One region of the Streptomyces sp. NRRL B-3229 genome, then DNA from elsewhere that is predicted to be linked to it. Evidence: predicted binding sites of a transcription regulator. Region 1 holds the regulator's gene; the other holds the start of a gene.
The links. The regulator HrcA, encoded in region 1, represses chaperone genes, less so after heat shock. The targets are predictions, from matches to a motif close to TTNGCACTCNGNNNNNCNGAGTGCNAA.

Region 1 (8,024 bases):
GCCACTGGGTGATGCAACGGGCCGCCTGCCACGGCACGATGGCGTCGACGCCGACCTCGGTCATGGTCTCCACGGCGAGTTCACCGCGGTCGCCCTTGGGGAGGGCCTGGACGACGGTGATGCGGGGCTGGGGCTGCGGCTCCTCAAAGACCGAGTCCAGCTGGACGACCAGCCGGTCCTTGCCCTCGGCGGCGAGCACCACGCAGTCCGCCCAACGCCCGGCCCCGTCGGTGAGGATGACGTCCTCGCCGGGCTGGAGCCGCTTCACCGAGACGGCGTGCCGGCCTTCGGGGCCGTCGAGGACGTAGTGCCCGCCGCCGCCCGCGTCGAAGTGGTCGACGACGAATACTGGCGCGGTCATCGCAGTCCTCCCTTGGCCGACAACGCTGTCCGAGCGTCCGCGAGTTCGGCCGCGAGGAGCTCCACGAGCCGGCCCGCGGGCAGGTCGCGGGCCATACGGTGGCCCTGTCCCGCCCACAGTGCCATGCCCTGCGGGTCCTTGGCCTTGGCAGCGGCCTTCCGCAGCGGCGCGGTGAGGTGGTGGACCTCGGGGTAGGCGGCGGGCGCGTAGGGGCCGTGCTCGCGCAGGAAGCGGTTGACCAGGCCGCGGGCGGGGCGGCCGGAGAAGGCACGGGTCAGCTCGGTGCGGACGTAGAGCGGGTTGGTCAGCGCCTGCTTGTGCACGTCGGGGGCGCCGGACTCGTGGGTGGCGAGGAACGCCGTGCCGAGCTGGGCCGCGCTCGCGCCCGCGGCGAGGACGGCGGCGATCTGGCTGCCGCGCATGATGCCGCCGGCGGCGACGATCGGGAGGGTCACGGTCTCGCGGATCTGCGCGACGAGGGAGAGCAGGCCGAGGCCGGAGCCGTCCTGCTCGGGGATGTCCCGGTGGGTGCCCTGGTGGCCGCCGGCCTCCACGCCCTGGGCTATCACCGCGTCGGCGCCCGCGTACTGGACGGCGAGGGCCTCTTCGGGGGTGGTCGCGGTGACGAGGGTGAAGATGCCGGCCCGGCGCAGGGACTCCAGGGTCTCGGCGCTCGGGATGCCGAAGTGGAAGGAGGCCACGGGGACCGGGTTGTCGAGGAGGACGGCGAGCTTGGCGTCGTAGCCGTCGTCCCGTCCGCCGTCGGGGTCGCCGAGCTCGGTGTCGTACCAGCCGGCCTCACCGGCCAGCTGGTGGGCGTAGACCTCGACCGCGGCCGGGTCCGCGTACTCCGGCTGCGGCATGAAGAGGTTGACGCCGAAGGGCCGCCCCGTCAGGCCGCGCAGCTGCTTGATGTCCTGGTACATCCCGTCGGCCGTCTTGTACCCGGCGGCCAGGAATCCGAGCCCGCCGGCCTCGGACACGGCGGCGGCGAGCTGCGGCACGGAGACGCCGCCCGCCATGGGGGCCTGCACGATCGGATGAGGGAAGAGATCGGTCAGTGCGGAGGACATGACGGCATGTTGTCACGTCCTCCGAACAAGTCCGAATCCGACCGCCCCGTCGGCACAGGCCGACGGCACGGACCAGGAAACCGGCTCAGACAAGGCCCTGCACGGGCCCTTCAGCAGGCTCAGGTACGCCCGTTGAACGCGTCCTTCAGCCGGGAGAACAGCCCCTGCTGGCCCGGCTGGAACTGCCCGGTCGGCCGTTCTTCGCCTCGCAGCTTGGCCAGCTCGCGGAGCAGTCGTTCCTGCTCCGGGTCCAGCTTCGTCGGGGTCTGGACCTCGACGTGGACGATGAGGTCACCCCGGCCGCCGCCGCGCAGGTGCGTGACACCCCGGCTGTGCAGCGGGATCGACTGGCCGGACTGGGTGCCGGGCCGGATGTCGACCTCCTCCATGCCGTCCAGCGTCTCCAGCGGCACCTTGGTGCCGAGCGACGCCGCCGTCATCGGGAGCGTGACCGTGCAGTGCAGGTCGTCGCCGCGCCGCTGGAACTGCGAGTGCGGCAGCTCGTGGATCTCGACGTAGAGGTCACCGGCGGGACCGCCACCGGGACCGACCTCGCCCTCGCCCGCGAGCTGGATGCGCGTGCCGTTGTCCACACCCGCCGGGATCTTCACGGTGAGGGTGCGGCGCGAGCGGACCCGGCCGTCGCCGGCGCACTCCGGGCACGGGGTCGGGACGACGGTGCCGAAGCCCTGGCACTGCGGGCAGGGACGGGACGTCATGACCTGGCCCAGGAAGGACCGCGTCACCTGCGACACCTCACCGCGACCGCGGCACATGTCACACGTCTGCGCGGAGGTGCCCGGCGCGGCGCCCTCACCACTGCACGTGGTGCAGACGATCGCCGTGTCGACCTGGATGTCCTTCGTGGTGCCGAAGGCCGCCTCGTCGAGCTCGATCTCCAGCCGGATCATCGCGTCCTGGCCGCGCCGGGTGCGCGAACGCGGACCCCGCTGCGAGGCCGTACCGAAGAACGCGTCCATGATGTCCGAGAAGTTCCCGAACCCACCAGCCCCGAAGCCGCCCGCGCCTCCGCCGCCGGCCTGCGAGAGCGGGTCGCCGCCGAGGTCGTAGACCTGCTTCTTCTGCGGGTCCGACAACACCTCGTAAGCGGCGTTGATCTCCTTGAACCGCTCCTGGGTCTTCGGATCCGGGTTGACGTCCGGGTGCAGCTCGCGTGCGAGCCGGCGGAACGCCTTCTTGATCTCATCCTGCGACGCGTCGCGGCGCACGCCGAGAACGGCGTAGTAGTCCGTGGCCACTTACGACTCCGCCAGGATCTGTCCGACGTACCGTGCCACTGCGCGTACCGCTCCCATCGTTCCCGGGTAATCCATGCGGGTCGGTCCGACCACGCCGAGCTTGGCGACTGCCTCGCCGCCCGAACCGTAGCCGACCGACACCACCGAAGTGGAGTTGAGTCCCTCGTAGGCGTTCTCATGACCGATACGCACGGTCATGCCCGAATCGCCGGCCTCTCCAAGGAGTTTGAGGAGGACGACCTGCTCCTCCAGTGCCTCCAGGACGGGCCGGATGGTGAGGGGAAAGTCATGTCCGAAGCGGGTGAGATTGGCTGTGCCGCCGATCATCAGCCGCTCCTCGTTCTCCTCGACGAGTGTCTCCAGGAGAGTGGAGAGCACTGTCGCGACCGTACCCCGATCCTCGACGTCGAAGCCCTCGGGCAGGTCCTCGACCAGTCGGGGCACATCGGCGAACCGCCGCCCCGCGACCCGGCTGTTGAGCCGGGCCCGCAGATCGGCGAGCGAGGCCTCCCCGAAGGGCGCCGGGCAGTCGACCAGCCGCTGCTCGACCCGGCCGGTGTCCGTGATCAGCACGAGCATCAGACGCGCGGGCGCGAGCGAGAGCAGCTCGACGTGCCGGACGGTGGACCGGGTGAGGGAGGGGTACTGCACGACGGCGACCTGCCGGGTCAGCTGCGCGAGCAGCCGCACGGTCCGGGCCACGACGTCGTCGAGGTCGACCGCGCCGTCGAGGAAGTTCTGGATGGCGCGCCGCTCCGGGGCGGTCATCGGCTTGACGCCCGCCAGCTTGTCGACGAACAGCCGGTAGCCCTTGTCCGTCGGGATACGCCCGGCACTGGTGTGCGGCTGGGCGATGAACCCCTCGTCCTCCAGGGCCGCCATGTCGTTGCGGACGGTCGCCGGGGAGACTCCGAGGTTGTGCCGCTCGGTCAGGGCCTTCGACCCGACCGGCTCCTCGGTGCCGACGTAGTCCTGGACGATGGCGCGCAACACCTGGAGCCTGCGTTCACTCAGCATCGCGCACACCTCCAGAATGCGTTCCCTCGGTATCTCGCCTGGCACTCTGTCCGTCCGAGTGCCAGCGCTCCCCGAGCCAGTGTACGGCGGTGGGGTGCTCCCAGGGCAAGGTCGGTCCCGTGGGGCAGGTTCCTGCCGTTAGCGTCGCGGTATGACGGTGACTTGGGAAGAGCTCGGGTGGGAGCGGGTCGCGACCGGGGTCGGGCGGTGCCGGCTGCCCCGCTGGGACTGTACGGCGGGCCTGGTGATCGGCGCGGGCACGGCCCTCCTGATCGACGCGGGCGCCGACCTCGCCGAGGGCGCACGGCTGCGGGCCGAGGCGGAGGAGCTGGCCGGGCACCGTGTGACCCATCTCGCGCTGACCCACCCCCACTTCGACCATGTCTTCGGGGCTGCGGCGTTCGCGGGGGCGGAGGTGTTCGGCGCGGTGGGCGTGGAGACGGTGCTGACGGGACGCCTCGGCCGCGCGGAACTGCGGGCGGACGCGGTGCGCAACGGCCTGGAGCCGTCGCCGGCCGACGAGGCGGTGGACGCCCTGGTCTCCCCCCGGCATCACGTCTCCGGCGAGTGGACGCTCGACCTGGGCGACGGCCGCCAGGTCCTGCTGGCGAACGTCGGCCCCGGGCACACGTCCCACGACCTCGCGGTCCTCGTCCCCGGCTCCCCGGAGGTGGTCTTCTGCGGCGACCTGGTCGAGGAGTCCGGCGAACCCCAGGCGGGCCCGGACGCCGTACCGCAGCAGTGGCCCGCGGCCCTGGACCGCCTCCTCGACCTGGGCGGCGAGGACGCGCTGTACGTGCCCGGTCACGGAGCGGTGGTGGACGCGGAGTTCGTACGACGTCAGCGGGACGCCCTGGCGAGAAGCTTCGGCGTGTCGCGTTAGCCCGGGGCGGGCTTCTCCTATCGTCATCCGAATGCGCCAGTACTCCGCCGACCTGACCCCTCCGTGGAAGAAGCCGAAGCCGGTACCGGAGATTCCGGCCGAGCCCGGCCTGGTGGTCGAGGAGCCCGGCACCGGCTTCTGTGGCGCGGTGATCCGCTGCGAGGCGGGCACGGTGACCCTGGAGGACCGCTTCGGCAAGCACCGGGTCTTCCCACTGGAGCCCCGCGGTTTCCTCCTGGAGGGCCGGGTGGTGACCCTGGTCAGACCCCCGGCGACGGCTCCCGTACGACCGTCCCGTACCGCGTCCGGCTCGGTGGCCGTGCCCGGCGCACGCGCACGCGTGGCCCGCGCCGGCCGTATCTACGTCGAGGGCCGCCATGACGCGGAACTGGTCGAGAAGGTCTGGGGCGACGACCTGCGCATCGAGGGCGTGGTCGTGGAGTACCTGGAGGGCGTGGACGACCTCCCCGCGATCGTGGCCGAGTTCGCACCCGGCCCGGACGCGCGGCTGGGCGTCCTGGTGGACCACCTGGTGCCGGGCAGCAAGGAGTCCCGCATCGCCGCATCGGTCACCAGCGAACACGCCCTGGTCGTGGGCCACCCCTACATCGACATCTGGGAGGCGGTGAAGCCGTCGTCCCTGGGTATCGAGGCGTGGCCGAGAGTCCCCCACGGCCAGGACTGGAAAACGGGCGTGTGCAAGGCACTGGGCTGGCCGTCGGACAACACGGGCGCGGTGTGGCAGGCGATCCTGAAGCGGGTGAACTCGTACAAGGACCTGGAGCCGGAGTTGCTCGGGCGAGTGGAGGAACTGATCGATTTCGTCACAGCTCAGTGACGCTCCCCAGGGGCGCGGGGCTGTATCGATATGCGGCTCCGCCGCGTGGGCGCGACCAGCCACAAACACACCAGCAGCCGCCCGACGACACAGCCCCCACCCCCGTAGGCGCTCAGTCCACCAGGTCCCGCACCACCGCATCCGCCAGCAACCGCCCCCGCAGCGTCAGCACAGCCCGCCCCTCCTCGTACGGCCCGGTCTCCAGCAGCCCCTCCCCCAGCGCCCGGCGAGAAGCAGCCAGCCCCTCCTCGCGCAGAAGAGCGAGCGGCGCCCCCTCCCGCAACCGCAGCTCCAGCAGGATCCGCTCCACCCGCCGGTCCTCGCCCGAGAGCAGCTCACGCCCGGCCCCCGGCGACTTCCCCGCAGCCAGCGCCGCCGCGTACGCCCCCGGGTGCTTCACGTTCCACCACCGCACCCCGCCCACGTGCGAGTGCGCTCCGGGGCCCGCGCCCCACCAGTCGGCGCCCCGCCAGTACAGCTCGTTGTGCAGACAGCGGGCCGCCTCCGAGGTGGCCCAGTTGGAGACCTCGTACCAGTCGAACCCCGCCTCCGCCAGCACCGAGTCCGCGATCAGATACCGGTCCGCGTGCACGTCGTCGTCGGTCATCGGCACCTCGCCTCGGCGGATGCGCCGGGCCAGCTGGGTGCCCTCCTCGACGATCAGCGCGTACGCCGACACGTGGTCAGGACCGGCCCCGAGCGCCGCCTCCAGGGACGCCCGCCAGTCGTCGTCGGACTCGCCGGGGGTGCCGTAGATCAGGTCCAGGTTGACGTGGTCGAACCCCGCCGCCCGGGCCTCCGCCACGCACGCCTCGGGCCGACCCGGGGTGTGCGTGCGGTCCAGCACCTTCAGTACGTGCTGCCGGGCGCTCTGCATCCCGAAGGAGACCCGGTTGAAGCCGCCCTCGCGCAGCGCCGACAGGTACGCCGGGTCGACGGACTCCGGGTTCGCCTCGGTGGTGACCTCGGCGTCCTCGGCGAGACCGAACTCGTCACGAATCGCCGCGAGCATCCGTACGAGGTCCCCGGCAGCCAGCAGCGTCGGCGTACCGCCCCCGACGAACACCGTGCGCACCGGGCGCGGGTCGTCGCCGAGCACCTTCCGGGCCAGCCGGATCTCGTCGATCAGCGTGTCCGCGTAGTTGTCCCGGGAGGCCAGCACCCCGCCCGTGCCGCGCAGCTCGGTCGCCGTGTAGGTGTTGAAGTCGCAGTAGCCGCAGCGGGTTGCGCAGTACGGGACGTGCAGGTAGAAGCCGAGGGGGCGGTCGGCGGAACCGGTGAGCGCGGACGCGGGGAGCGAGCCGTCGTCGGGGACGGGTTCGCCGTCGGGGAGTGCGGAGGGCATGTCCTCCATTGTCCAGCACCCGGGCGGAGAGCTACTCCGCCTGGAGGACCAGCAGCGCCAGGTCGTCCTCCGGCGGCCGGGCCCCGAACTCGTGGACCAGCCGTTTGATCCGCTCGGCGATCAGCTCGGCGCCCAGCCCGGCGCACCCCGCGAGCGCCTCGGCGAGCCCGTCCTCGTCGTCGAACTGCCGGCTGCCGCTGCGCCGCTCCGTCACCCCGTCGGTGACGCACAGCAGGCTGTCGCCGGGCCGCAGCTCGAAGGACTCACTGGTGTACGTCTCGTCCTCGACGACCCCGAGCAGGGTCTGCGGGCGGGCGACCGTACGGACCTCGCCGCGTGACCCGAGCAGCAGCGGGAGCGGGTGTCCCGCGGAGGCGAGCGTGCAGCGCACTCCGCCCTCGAAGGGCACGAGCTCGCCGTAGAGGAGGGACAGGAAGCGGGTCTGCGGGCCGTCGCCGGGGTGCGGGGGGCGTCCGCCGGCGGAGGCCAGCGCCCGCGCCGCCGCGTCCGCGGCCTCCGTCGCGTCGTCGAGGAGCAGCTGGTTGAGGCGGTCCAGGACGTCGGCGACGCGGTAGCCCTCGCGGGCCAGCAGCCGGAGCCAGGGGCGGGCCAGGCCGATCACCACGGCGGCCTCGGGGCCCTTGCCCTGCACGTCACCGACGGCGAAGCACCAGCGGCCGTCCCCGGCCGGGAAGAGATCGTAGAAGTCGCCGCTGGGCCCGCCCTTGTCGCAGGGCTCGTACACCAGGGCGCTCCGCACGCCGGGTATCTCGGCGACGGCGCCCGGCAGCAGCCCACGCTGGAGCACGGCGCTGATGGTGGCCTGGCGCGCGTACTGCCGGGCGGCCCCGATGGCGAGCGCGACCCGACGGCTGAGGTCCTCGACTAGCCCGGTGATCTCGTCGGGGAGGGAGCCCACCCCGGCCCGCCCGATGACGAGGGTCCCGAGGGGACGGCCCCCGGCGGTCAGACGGTAGGCGAGGGCGGCGCCCGGTGGGGTGTCGGGGGCGGGTCGGTCGCCGGGGGCGGCTCGGTAGCCGGGGGCGGCTCGGTAGCCGGGGGCGGCTCGGTAGCCGGGGACAGGCGCGATGTCACCGGCGGAACTGTGGCCGGTGGCGGGCGTGGAGCCGGAACCGCGCTCGAAGCCGGAGGCCGCGCCGTAGCCGTGGCCGGTGGCGGGCGTGGAGCCGGAACCGCGCTCGAAGCCGGAGGCCGCGCCGTAGCCGTGGCCGGTGGCGGCCATGGAGC
Region 2 (8,024 bases), on a different contig from region 1:
GCGAGGACCCGGATCCCGGCCCGCGCCAGCGCGATCGCGTCCCCGCCGATCCCGCAGCACAGGTCGGCGACGGAGGTCACCCCCATCGCCCGGAAGCGCTCGGCCCGGTAGGCCGCGACACTCGCCCGCGTCGACTGCTCCACCCCGTTCGGCGTGAAGAACATCCGCCCCGCGTCCTCGGCCCCGAACTTCGCCACCGCCCGCTGCCGCAGCCGCGCCTGGCCGAGCGCGGCGGAGACCAGTTCGGCCGGGTGCTCGCGGCGCAGCCGGGTGGCGACGGCGAGTTCGTCGGCGGGGGCGGTGCCGCGCACGGAGTCGAGGAGGGCGCGGCCCTCGGGGGTGAGGAGGGGGGCGAGGTCGTTCACCGGGTCATTGTGGGCCAGTCGGTGGACGGCGTGCTCCCCGGTGGCGGTGTCGCCCCGGGACCAGGGGAGTGACCTGCGAGGATCCGGCCCATGCGAACGGTGGGACAAAAGTATAAAAACAGTGCATTCATGGTGTCGATCCGCAGCGGACTCGTCCTTCTGGCCGTAGCCGCCCTGGTCTCCGGCTGCGCCGAGCGGAACGGAACCGGCGCCCGGCACCAGTCGGCCGGCATCCGGGCGGGCCAACCCCTGAAGGCGCCCCCGGCCCCCGCCGCCGACCTCACCGACGTCCAGGCCGACAAGACCCGCATCCGCGCCGCCGAGTTCCGCGCCGAGCAGGCCCGCATCGCCGCCGCCAGGCACTGGGGTCTGAAGCGGGTCCCGCTCACGGCACCGCCGGCCCCCGCGCAGAAGCCCCGCATCACCACCCGCCGGGGCTTCGAGGTCGACGGCCACGAGGAGGACGGGCTCCCACCGGTCTTCACCACGATCCCCACTGACCGGAAGATCGTCTTCCTGACCATCGACGACGGCGCCGAGAAGGACCCCGCCTTCCTGCGGATGACGACCGAGCTGAACCTGCCGTACACCGCCTTCCTCAGCGACTACCTGATCAAGAGCGACTACGGCTACTTCGCGAGGATGCGGGACCGCGGGGTCGTGCTCGACAACCACACCCTCCACCACCCCTACCTGCCCGCACTGTCGTACGCCCGCCAGAAGCACGAGATCTGCGGGATGCAGGACGTCATCGAGAAGCGCTACGGCACCCGGCCCCGGCTCTTCCGCCCGCCCTACGGCAACTACAACGCGGACACCTTGCGCGCGGCGAAGTCCTGCGGGGTGCGGTACGCGCCGATCTGGAACGAGGAGGTCTTCGCCGACCACTGGGAGTACCGCGAGACGGACCAGGACATCCACCCCGGTGACATCGTGCTCAGCCACTTCCGGGGCCGGTCGGACGGCAAGGGCACCATGCCCGACATGGTCCGCCGCTTCCTGGACAAGGTCACGGCCGAGGGATACGCCGTCGCGCGCCTCGAGGACTACCTGTGAAACAGCGGGCCCTGGTCGCCGCCGGGCTGGCGGCCGTACTGCTCACCGGATGCGCCCAGTCCGTCGACCCCATCGAACGACTGGGCCGCAAGGCCGCCCAGCGCGTGGGCTCCTACGGCCCGCCCGGCGCCGACGGACGGCCGTACCGCCACTGGGGCCTCACCGCCTCGCTGCCCGCACCCCCGGAGCACCCTGCCCGCCCCGTACCGGTGGACCCGGGCGGCCCGCTCCCGGTGGTGAAGCGGGTGCCGACGACCGACAAGGTCGTCTTCCTCACCTACGACGACGGCGCCGAGCGGGACCCGCGCTTCGTCGACCTGGTCCGTGAACTGCGGCTCCCGGTCAGCATGTTCCTCACCAACAGCGTGGTCGGTCCCGGGTACGGCCACTTCGCCCGCCTCCAGTCGGTCGGCGCGAGCATCCAGAACCACACCCTCGACCACCCCGCCCTGCGTGGCCTGCCCTATGCGGGCCAGCGCGCCGAGATCTGCGGCCAGCAGGAGAAACTCCACGCCCGCTTCGGAATCCGCCCCCGCCTGTTCCGCCCGCCCTACGGCACGTACGACACCACGACCCGCCATGCGGCGACCGACTGCGGCCTCTCCGCCCTCGTCCTGTGGAGCGTCTCGGTACAGGGCCGTGCGTTGCAGCACCCGCTGCGCCCGGGGGACATCGTCGCGGTGGCCTCGGGCGAGGAACAGGGCCCGGGCCTGACCCAACGCACGACGACGGTACTGAGGGAGATCGAGCGGCGGGGCCTGACGGTCGGGCGCCTGGAGGATTACCTGTAGCCATCCAGCTCGTCCGGCTGGCGCTTCCAGCCCGTCCGGCGTTTGAGGACGAGGCCGCAGGCCGACGGGGGTCCGGGGGCGCAGCCCCCGGGGCGCGAACCCCCACCCACCCGCACCCGATCCGGCACAGCCAGCGCAGCGAATTGGCACTCCGCTTGACCGAGTGCTAATCGCGGTCATAGTCTCGGCTCTGGCACTCCGCAGGTGAGAGTGCCAACACAGCGACGGGCAGGTCCGGCACCCGCGACGACGGATCCACCTGGTCGCCACCTCAGACAGTTAACCCCGTGAGATCTCCGAAGGGGGAGGTCGGATCGTGACGACCACCAGCTCCAAGGTTGCCATCAAGCCGCTCGAGGACCGCATCGTGGTCCAGCCGCTCGACGCCGAGCAGACCACCGCCTCTGGCCTGGTCATTCCGGACACCGCGAAGGAGAAGCCCCAGGAGGGCGTCATCCTCGCCGTGGGTCCGGGCCGCTTCGAGAACGGCGAGCGCCTGCCGCTCGACGTGAAGGTCGGCGACATCGTGCTGTACAGCAAGTACGGCGGCACCGAGGTGAAGTACAACGGCGAGGAGTACCTCGTCCTCTCGTCCCGCGACGTGCTCGCGGTCATCGAGAAGTAAGGGGGTCTGGGGGTCACCCCCAGAAACCCAGTACCTCAAGCACATTTTGCTTGTGAGCTGCGCCCCGGGCCCCCGCCACCTTATGAAGCCGGGCGTCTGGGGCGCAGTTCGTTTCACCCACATTTTCCGAGAGGGCTGAACCGCTCCCATGGCGAAGATCCTGAAGTTCGACGAGGACGCCCGTCGCGCCCTCGAGCGCGGCGTCAACAAGCTTGCCGACACGGTCAAGGTGACGATCGGCCCCAAGGGCCGCAACGTCGTCATCGACAAGAAGTTCGGCGCTCCCACCATCACCAACGACGGTGTCACGATCGCCCGCGAGGTCGAGATCGAGGACCCGTACGAGAACCTCGGCGCCCAGCTGGTGAAGGAGGTGGCGACCAAGACCAACGACATCGCGGGTGACGGCACCACCACCGCCACCGTGCTCGCCCAGGCGCTGGTGCGCGAGGGCCTGAAGAACGTCGCCGCGGGTGCCTCCCCGGCCGCCCTGAAGAAGGGCATCGACGCCGCCGTCGCCGCCATCTCCGAGGACCTCCTCGCGACGGCCCGCCCGATCGACGAGAAGTCCGACATCGCCGCCGTGGCCGCGCTGTCCGCCCAGGACTCGCAGGTCGGCGAGCTCATCGCCGAGGCGATGGACAAGGTCGGCAAGGACGGTGTCATCACCGTCGAGGAGTCCAACACCTTCGGTCTGGAGCTGGACTTCACCGAGGGCATGGCCTTCGACAAGGGCTACCTGTCCCCGTACATGGTCTCCGACCAGGAGCGTATGGAGGCCGTCCTCGACGACCCGTACATCCTGATCAACCAGGGCAAGATCTCCTCGATCCAGGACCTGCTGCCGCTGCTCGAGAAGGTCATCCAGTCGGGTGCCTCCAAGCCGCTGCTGATCATCGCCGAGGACGTCGAGGGCGAGGCCCTGTCGACCCTGGTCGTCAACAAGATCCGCGGCACCTTCAACGCGGTCGCGGTCAAGGCCCCCGGCTTCGGTGACCGCCGCAAGGCGATGCTCCAGGACCTGGCGACCCTCACCGGCGCCGAGGTCATCTCCGAGGAGGTCGGCCTCAAGCTCGACCAGGTCGGCCTGGAGGTGCTGGGCACCGCCCGCCGTGTCACGGTCACCAAGGACGACACCACGGTCGTCGACGGCGCCGGTGACTCCGCCGCCGTCGCGGGCCGCGTCGCCCAGATCAAGGCCGAGATCGAGAACACCGACTCCGACTGGGACCGCGAGAAGCTCCAGGAGCGCCTCGCGAAGCTGGCCGGCGGCGTGTGCGTGATCAAGGTCGGCGCCGCCACCGAGGTGGAGCTGAAGGAGAAGAAGCACCGTCTGGAGGACGCCATCTCCGCGACCCGCGCCGCGGTCGAGGAGGGCATCGTCTCCGGTGGTGGCTCCGCTCTGGTGCACGCCGCCAAGGTGCTCGAGGGCGGCCTCGGCAAGACCGGCGACGAGGCCACCGGTGTCGCCGTCGTCCGCAAGGCCGTCGTCGAGCCGCTGCGCTGGATCGCCGAGAACGCGGGCCTCGAGGGCTACGTCATCACCTCCAAGGTCGCCGAGCTCGACAAGGGCCAGGGCTTCAACGCCGCGACCGGCGAGTACGGCGACCTGGTCAAGGCCGGCGTCATCGACCCGGTCAAGGTCACCCGCTCCGCCCTGGAGAACGCCGCCTCCATCGCCTCCCTCCTCCTGACGACCGAGACCCTGGTCGTCGAGAAGAAGGAAGAGGAGGAGCCGGCCGCCGGTGGTCACAGCCACGGCCACTCCCACTGAGCGCACCGCTCGTAAGGAGGCCCCCGTTCCCCGCGTCGTGCGGAGAACGGGGGCTTTCCCCTTCGCGGGTCACCGGTCCCCGTGCTCAGTCCCCGAGTACCCCCAGCTGCTCCATCAGCCCCGCCCGGTCGTACTCCCACCACCCCTCGCAGATCCTGCCGTCCCGGAACCGGTGCCAGGTGGTCCCGGTCATGGTCACGTTCTGCCCGGTGGCCGGGATCCCCACGAAGTCGCCCGTGTGCTTCCCGGCCCACGCCCACCGGGTGCACACCCGGTCGTCCTGGGCGATCTGGTCGTCCACCCGGAAGCTGAAGACGAAGGCCCGCCGCCATCCTTCGTACTCCTCCCGGGCGCCGGCCAGCCGCAGATCCTCCGCGTTGGCGGGGTCGTGATCGAGGTAGTCCTCGTCGAACCGCTCGAACAGCTCCGCGGTCCCGCTGCGCCCGGCCCGCTCGAAGAACTCCCGCGCGACGACCGCGTTCAGCCGCTCGTCCCGCACCACGTCGAGGTCCATGAAGGTGGGCGGCGCGTCGCACAGCGCGACCATCTCCTGGGCGATCCGCTCGGTCTCCGGCAGCCCGGAGTTGCGCATCGCCTCCTCGTACGACGGGAACTCCACGATCTCCACGAAGTGCGACGCGTCGGCCCGGTCCTTCCCGATGGTGGCGTGCGTCGCCGTGCGCTTTCCGCTGGTCTGCTCGACCCAGCTGTCCAAGAGCCGGTTCATCTCGTCGAACCGGCTGGTCCTGCACTCGATGAGCTGTACGAAGGTCATGCCACACCGCCTCCGGCCCCCCTGGGTCCGGCTGGAACGTCACCATTGTCCGCCCTGGGGTGTCCTGGCGTCCTGCGGTGACGGGAAAAGTGCCTGTCCCGTGGCCGTTCCCTCCGCGGCTCTACTGCGGTCCGTACTTCCGACCTGTCCTCGACGAGACCCCGCCCAGCAGTCCCCGGGGCGTCACCTTCACCAACCCCATGAGGGCCTTGTAGCGGGGGTCGGGGATCGACAGGGTCCTGCCGCGGGCCAGGTCGCTCAGGGCCGCTGCGACCAGCTTGTCCGCGTCGAGCCACATCCAGTTCGGGATGTTGTCCGTGCCCATCCCCGCCCGCTGGTGGAACTCGGTGCGGACGAAGCCGGGGCACAGGGCCATCAGGCGTACGCCGGTGCCCGCCAGGTCCTTCGCCACGCCCTGGGTGAACTGCACGACCCACGCCTTCGAGGCGCCGTAGGTCCCGCGAGGGACGAACGCGGCCACCGAGGCGACGTTCACGACACCCCCGCGCCCCCGCTCCCGCATCGCCTCCGACGCCGCCGACGTCAGTCGCAGCACCGCCTCGCAGTGCACCTTGAGCATCTTCAGCTCGTCGGCCATGGAGACGTCGAGATAACGGCCCTTGTTGCCGAAGCCGGCGTTGTTGATGAGCAGGTCGACGGGGGCTTTGCGGTCGGAGAGGCGGGCGGCGACCGTCTCGATGCCGTCGTCCGTGGCGAGGTCGGCGGTGCGGACCTCCACCTCGACGCCGTGCCGGTCGTGGAGTTCGGTCGCCTGCTCCTGGAGCCGCTTGGTGTCGCGGGCCACCAGCACCAGGTTGTGCCCGTCGGACGCGAGCCGTCGTGCGAACGCGGCACCGATGCCCGCGGTCGATCCCGTAATCAATGCCGTTGTCATGGCGCAAGGTTAATGACCGGGACCGACAGCGCCCGCGTCCCCGGGGTGCGCCGGACGCCGTACCGCGCGCCACACTCGAAACCATTAGGACAGCCGTCGCTTTCGACGTCGCGTCAAAGCGCCGCTTATCCTCGGGCCGTGATCGAGGCCCGTCATCTCCGTGTCCTGCGTGCCGTCGCCGCCACCGGCTCCTTCTCCGCCGCGGGACGTGAGCTGGGCTGCACCCAGCCCGCCGTCAGCCAGCAGATGAAGGCCCTGGAGGCGTCGGTGGGCACGCCCCTGGTCGTCCGCAGCGGGCGCGAGATGCGGCTGACGCAGGCGGGCGAGGCCCTGGTGCGGCACGCCGCCGGGATCCTCGCCGGGCTCACGGCGGCCGAGGAGGAGGTCGCCGCGATCGCCGGGCTGCGGGCCGGACGGGTCCGGCTCGTGTCCTTCCCCAGTGGCAGCTCCACCCTGGTCCCCACCGCCCTCGCCGCCCTTCGCGCCGCCCACCCCGGCACCCGGGTCTCCCTGGAGGAGGCCGAACCGCCGCAGTCCGTCCGCCTGTTGCGGGAGGGCGACTGCGACCTCGCGCTCGCCTTCCGCTACGAGGGGGCGGCCCTGGAGGGGGAGTGGGACGACCTCGTCGTACGGCCCCTGCTCACCGACCGGCTCGTTGCCCTCGTACCGGAGCGGCACCGGCTCCCGCGCGCGGGGTCCGTGGCCATCGGGGAGCTCGCCGAGGAGTCGTGGATCGCCGGATGCCCGCGCTGCCGGGGCCAGTTGGTCGAGGTCTGCAAGAGCGCCGGCTTCACGCCCCGCATCGACTTCGCGACCGACGACTACCCGGCCGTCGTCGGCCTGGTGGGCGCAGGCCTTGGAGTCGCCGTACTGCCGCAGCTCGCGATCGAGTCCGTACGGCCACGGGGCGCGCGCACGGTGACGCTGGAACCGGCGGTCCGGCGCGAGATCGTCGCGCTCACCCTGCCCGACCTGGCCCGGGTGCCGGCCGTGGCGGCGACGCTGGAGCAGCTCGCGGTCGCGGCGGGTCGGAAATGAGGGGCGCACGGAAATGAGGAAGGGCACGCGCGTGCGTGCCCTTCCTCTGATCCTCTGAAGAAACGTTCCTTCAATTGTTCGATGCGCCGCTCCCGACGGACGACGCCGACACCAGCCGGTGCCTCGCCCGCCCCATGAGCTCCTCGCGCTCGTCCTCGGTCAGCCCGCCCCACACGCCGTACGGCTCTCTCACCGCCAGCGCGTGCGCCGCGCACTGCGCGCGCACCGGGCACCTCATGCAGACCTCCTTGGCCGAGTTCTCGCGAGCGCTCCGAGCCGCACCGCGCTCGCCCTCCGGATGGAAGAAGAGCGAGCTGTCCACCCCGCGGCAGGCAGCCAGGAGCTGCCAGTCCCACAGGTCCGCGTTCGGTCCTGGAAGGCGGGAGAAATCTGCCATTGCGTGACCCCTTGTAGCCGTTCTGGGCGGATACGGTGTCCACGACCGTACATCTACGATCTAAGGAGATGAAAATATGACTCATTGCGAATCTAGCCTCAGACACCAGGAAATGGGAAGAAAAGGGTCTGAATGGGGCATGGGTTGTGATGAAACGTTGTGGGTCCGCCCTGCATGTCTGCACCGTGTCCGCGCCCTCACGTAGAGTGCCGAAGACAGTGCACAGCCCCGTAACTCTTTCGGGTGACCGTCGTTGAGAGTGCGGAGGCGGTTGAAGCAAGAAGTGCTCGGGCAGGCGTCCGAGACGG

Region 2: groES (co-chaperone GroES) is a predicted target of HrcA. The motif match lies at 2,356-2,382, and genes of this name have one in related genera.

What each region holds. Positions count from the first base shown of each region.
Region 1 is NZ_JOGP01000002.1:349,271-357,294, reverse strand. It holds gene IF54_RS0104540 (16S rRNA (uracil(1498)-N(3))-methyltransferase) at 1-361, opposite strand, end outside; gene IF54_RS0104535 (nitronate monooxygenase) at 358-1,434, opposite strand; gene dnaJ (molecular chaperone DnaJ) at 1,554-2,693, opposite strand; gene hrcA (heat-inducible transcriptional repressor HrcA) at 2,694-3,710, opposite strand; gene IF54_RS0104520 (MBL fold metallo-hydrolase) at 3,862-4,593, shown strand; gene IF54_RS0104515 (DUF3097 domain-containing protein) at 4,625-5,431, shown strand; gene hemW (radical SAM family heme chaperone HemW) at 5,544-6,776, opposite strand; gene IF54_RS0104505 (SpoIIE family protein phosphatase) at 6,808-8,024, opposite strand, start outside.
Region 2 is NZ_JOGP01000006.1:223,421-231,444, reverse strand. It holds gene IF54_RS0111285 (class I SAM-dependent methyltransferase) at 1-365, opposite strand, end outside; gene IF54_RS0111280 (polysaccharide deacetylase family protein) at 495-1,421, shown strand; gene IF54_RS0111275 (polysaccharide deacetylase family protein) at 1,418-2,212, shown strand; gene groES (co-chaperone GroES) at 2,529-2,837, shown strand; gene groL (chaperonin GroEL) at 2,986-4,611, shown strand; gene IF54_RS0111260 (ester cyclase) at 4,697-5,386, opposite strand; gene IF54_RS0111255 (SDR family NAD(P)-dependent oxidoreductase) at 5,508-6,281, opposite strand; gene IF54_RS0111250 (LysR family transcriptional regulator) at 6,420-7,319, shown strand; gene IF54_RS0111245 (WhiB family transcriptional regulator) at 7,390-7,716, opposite strand.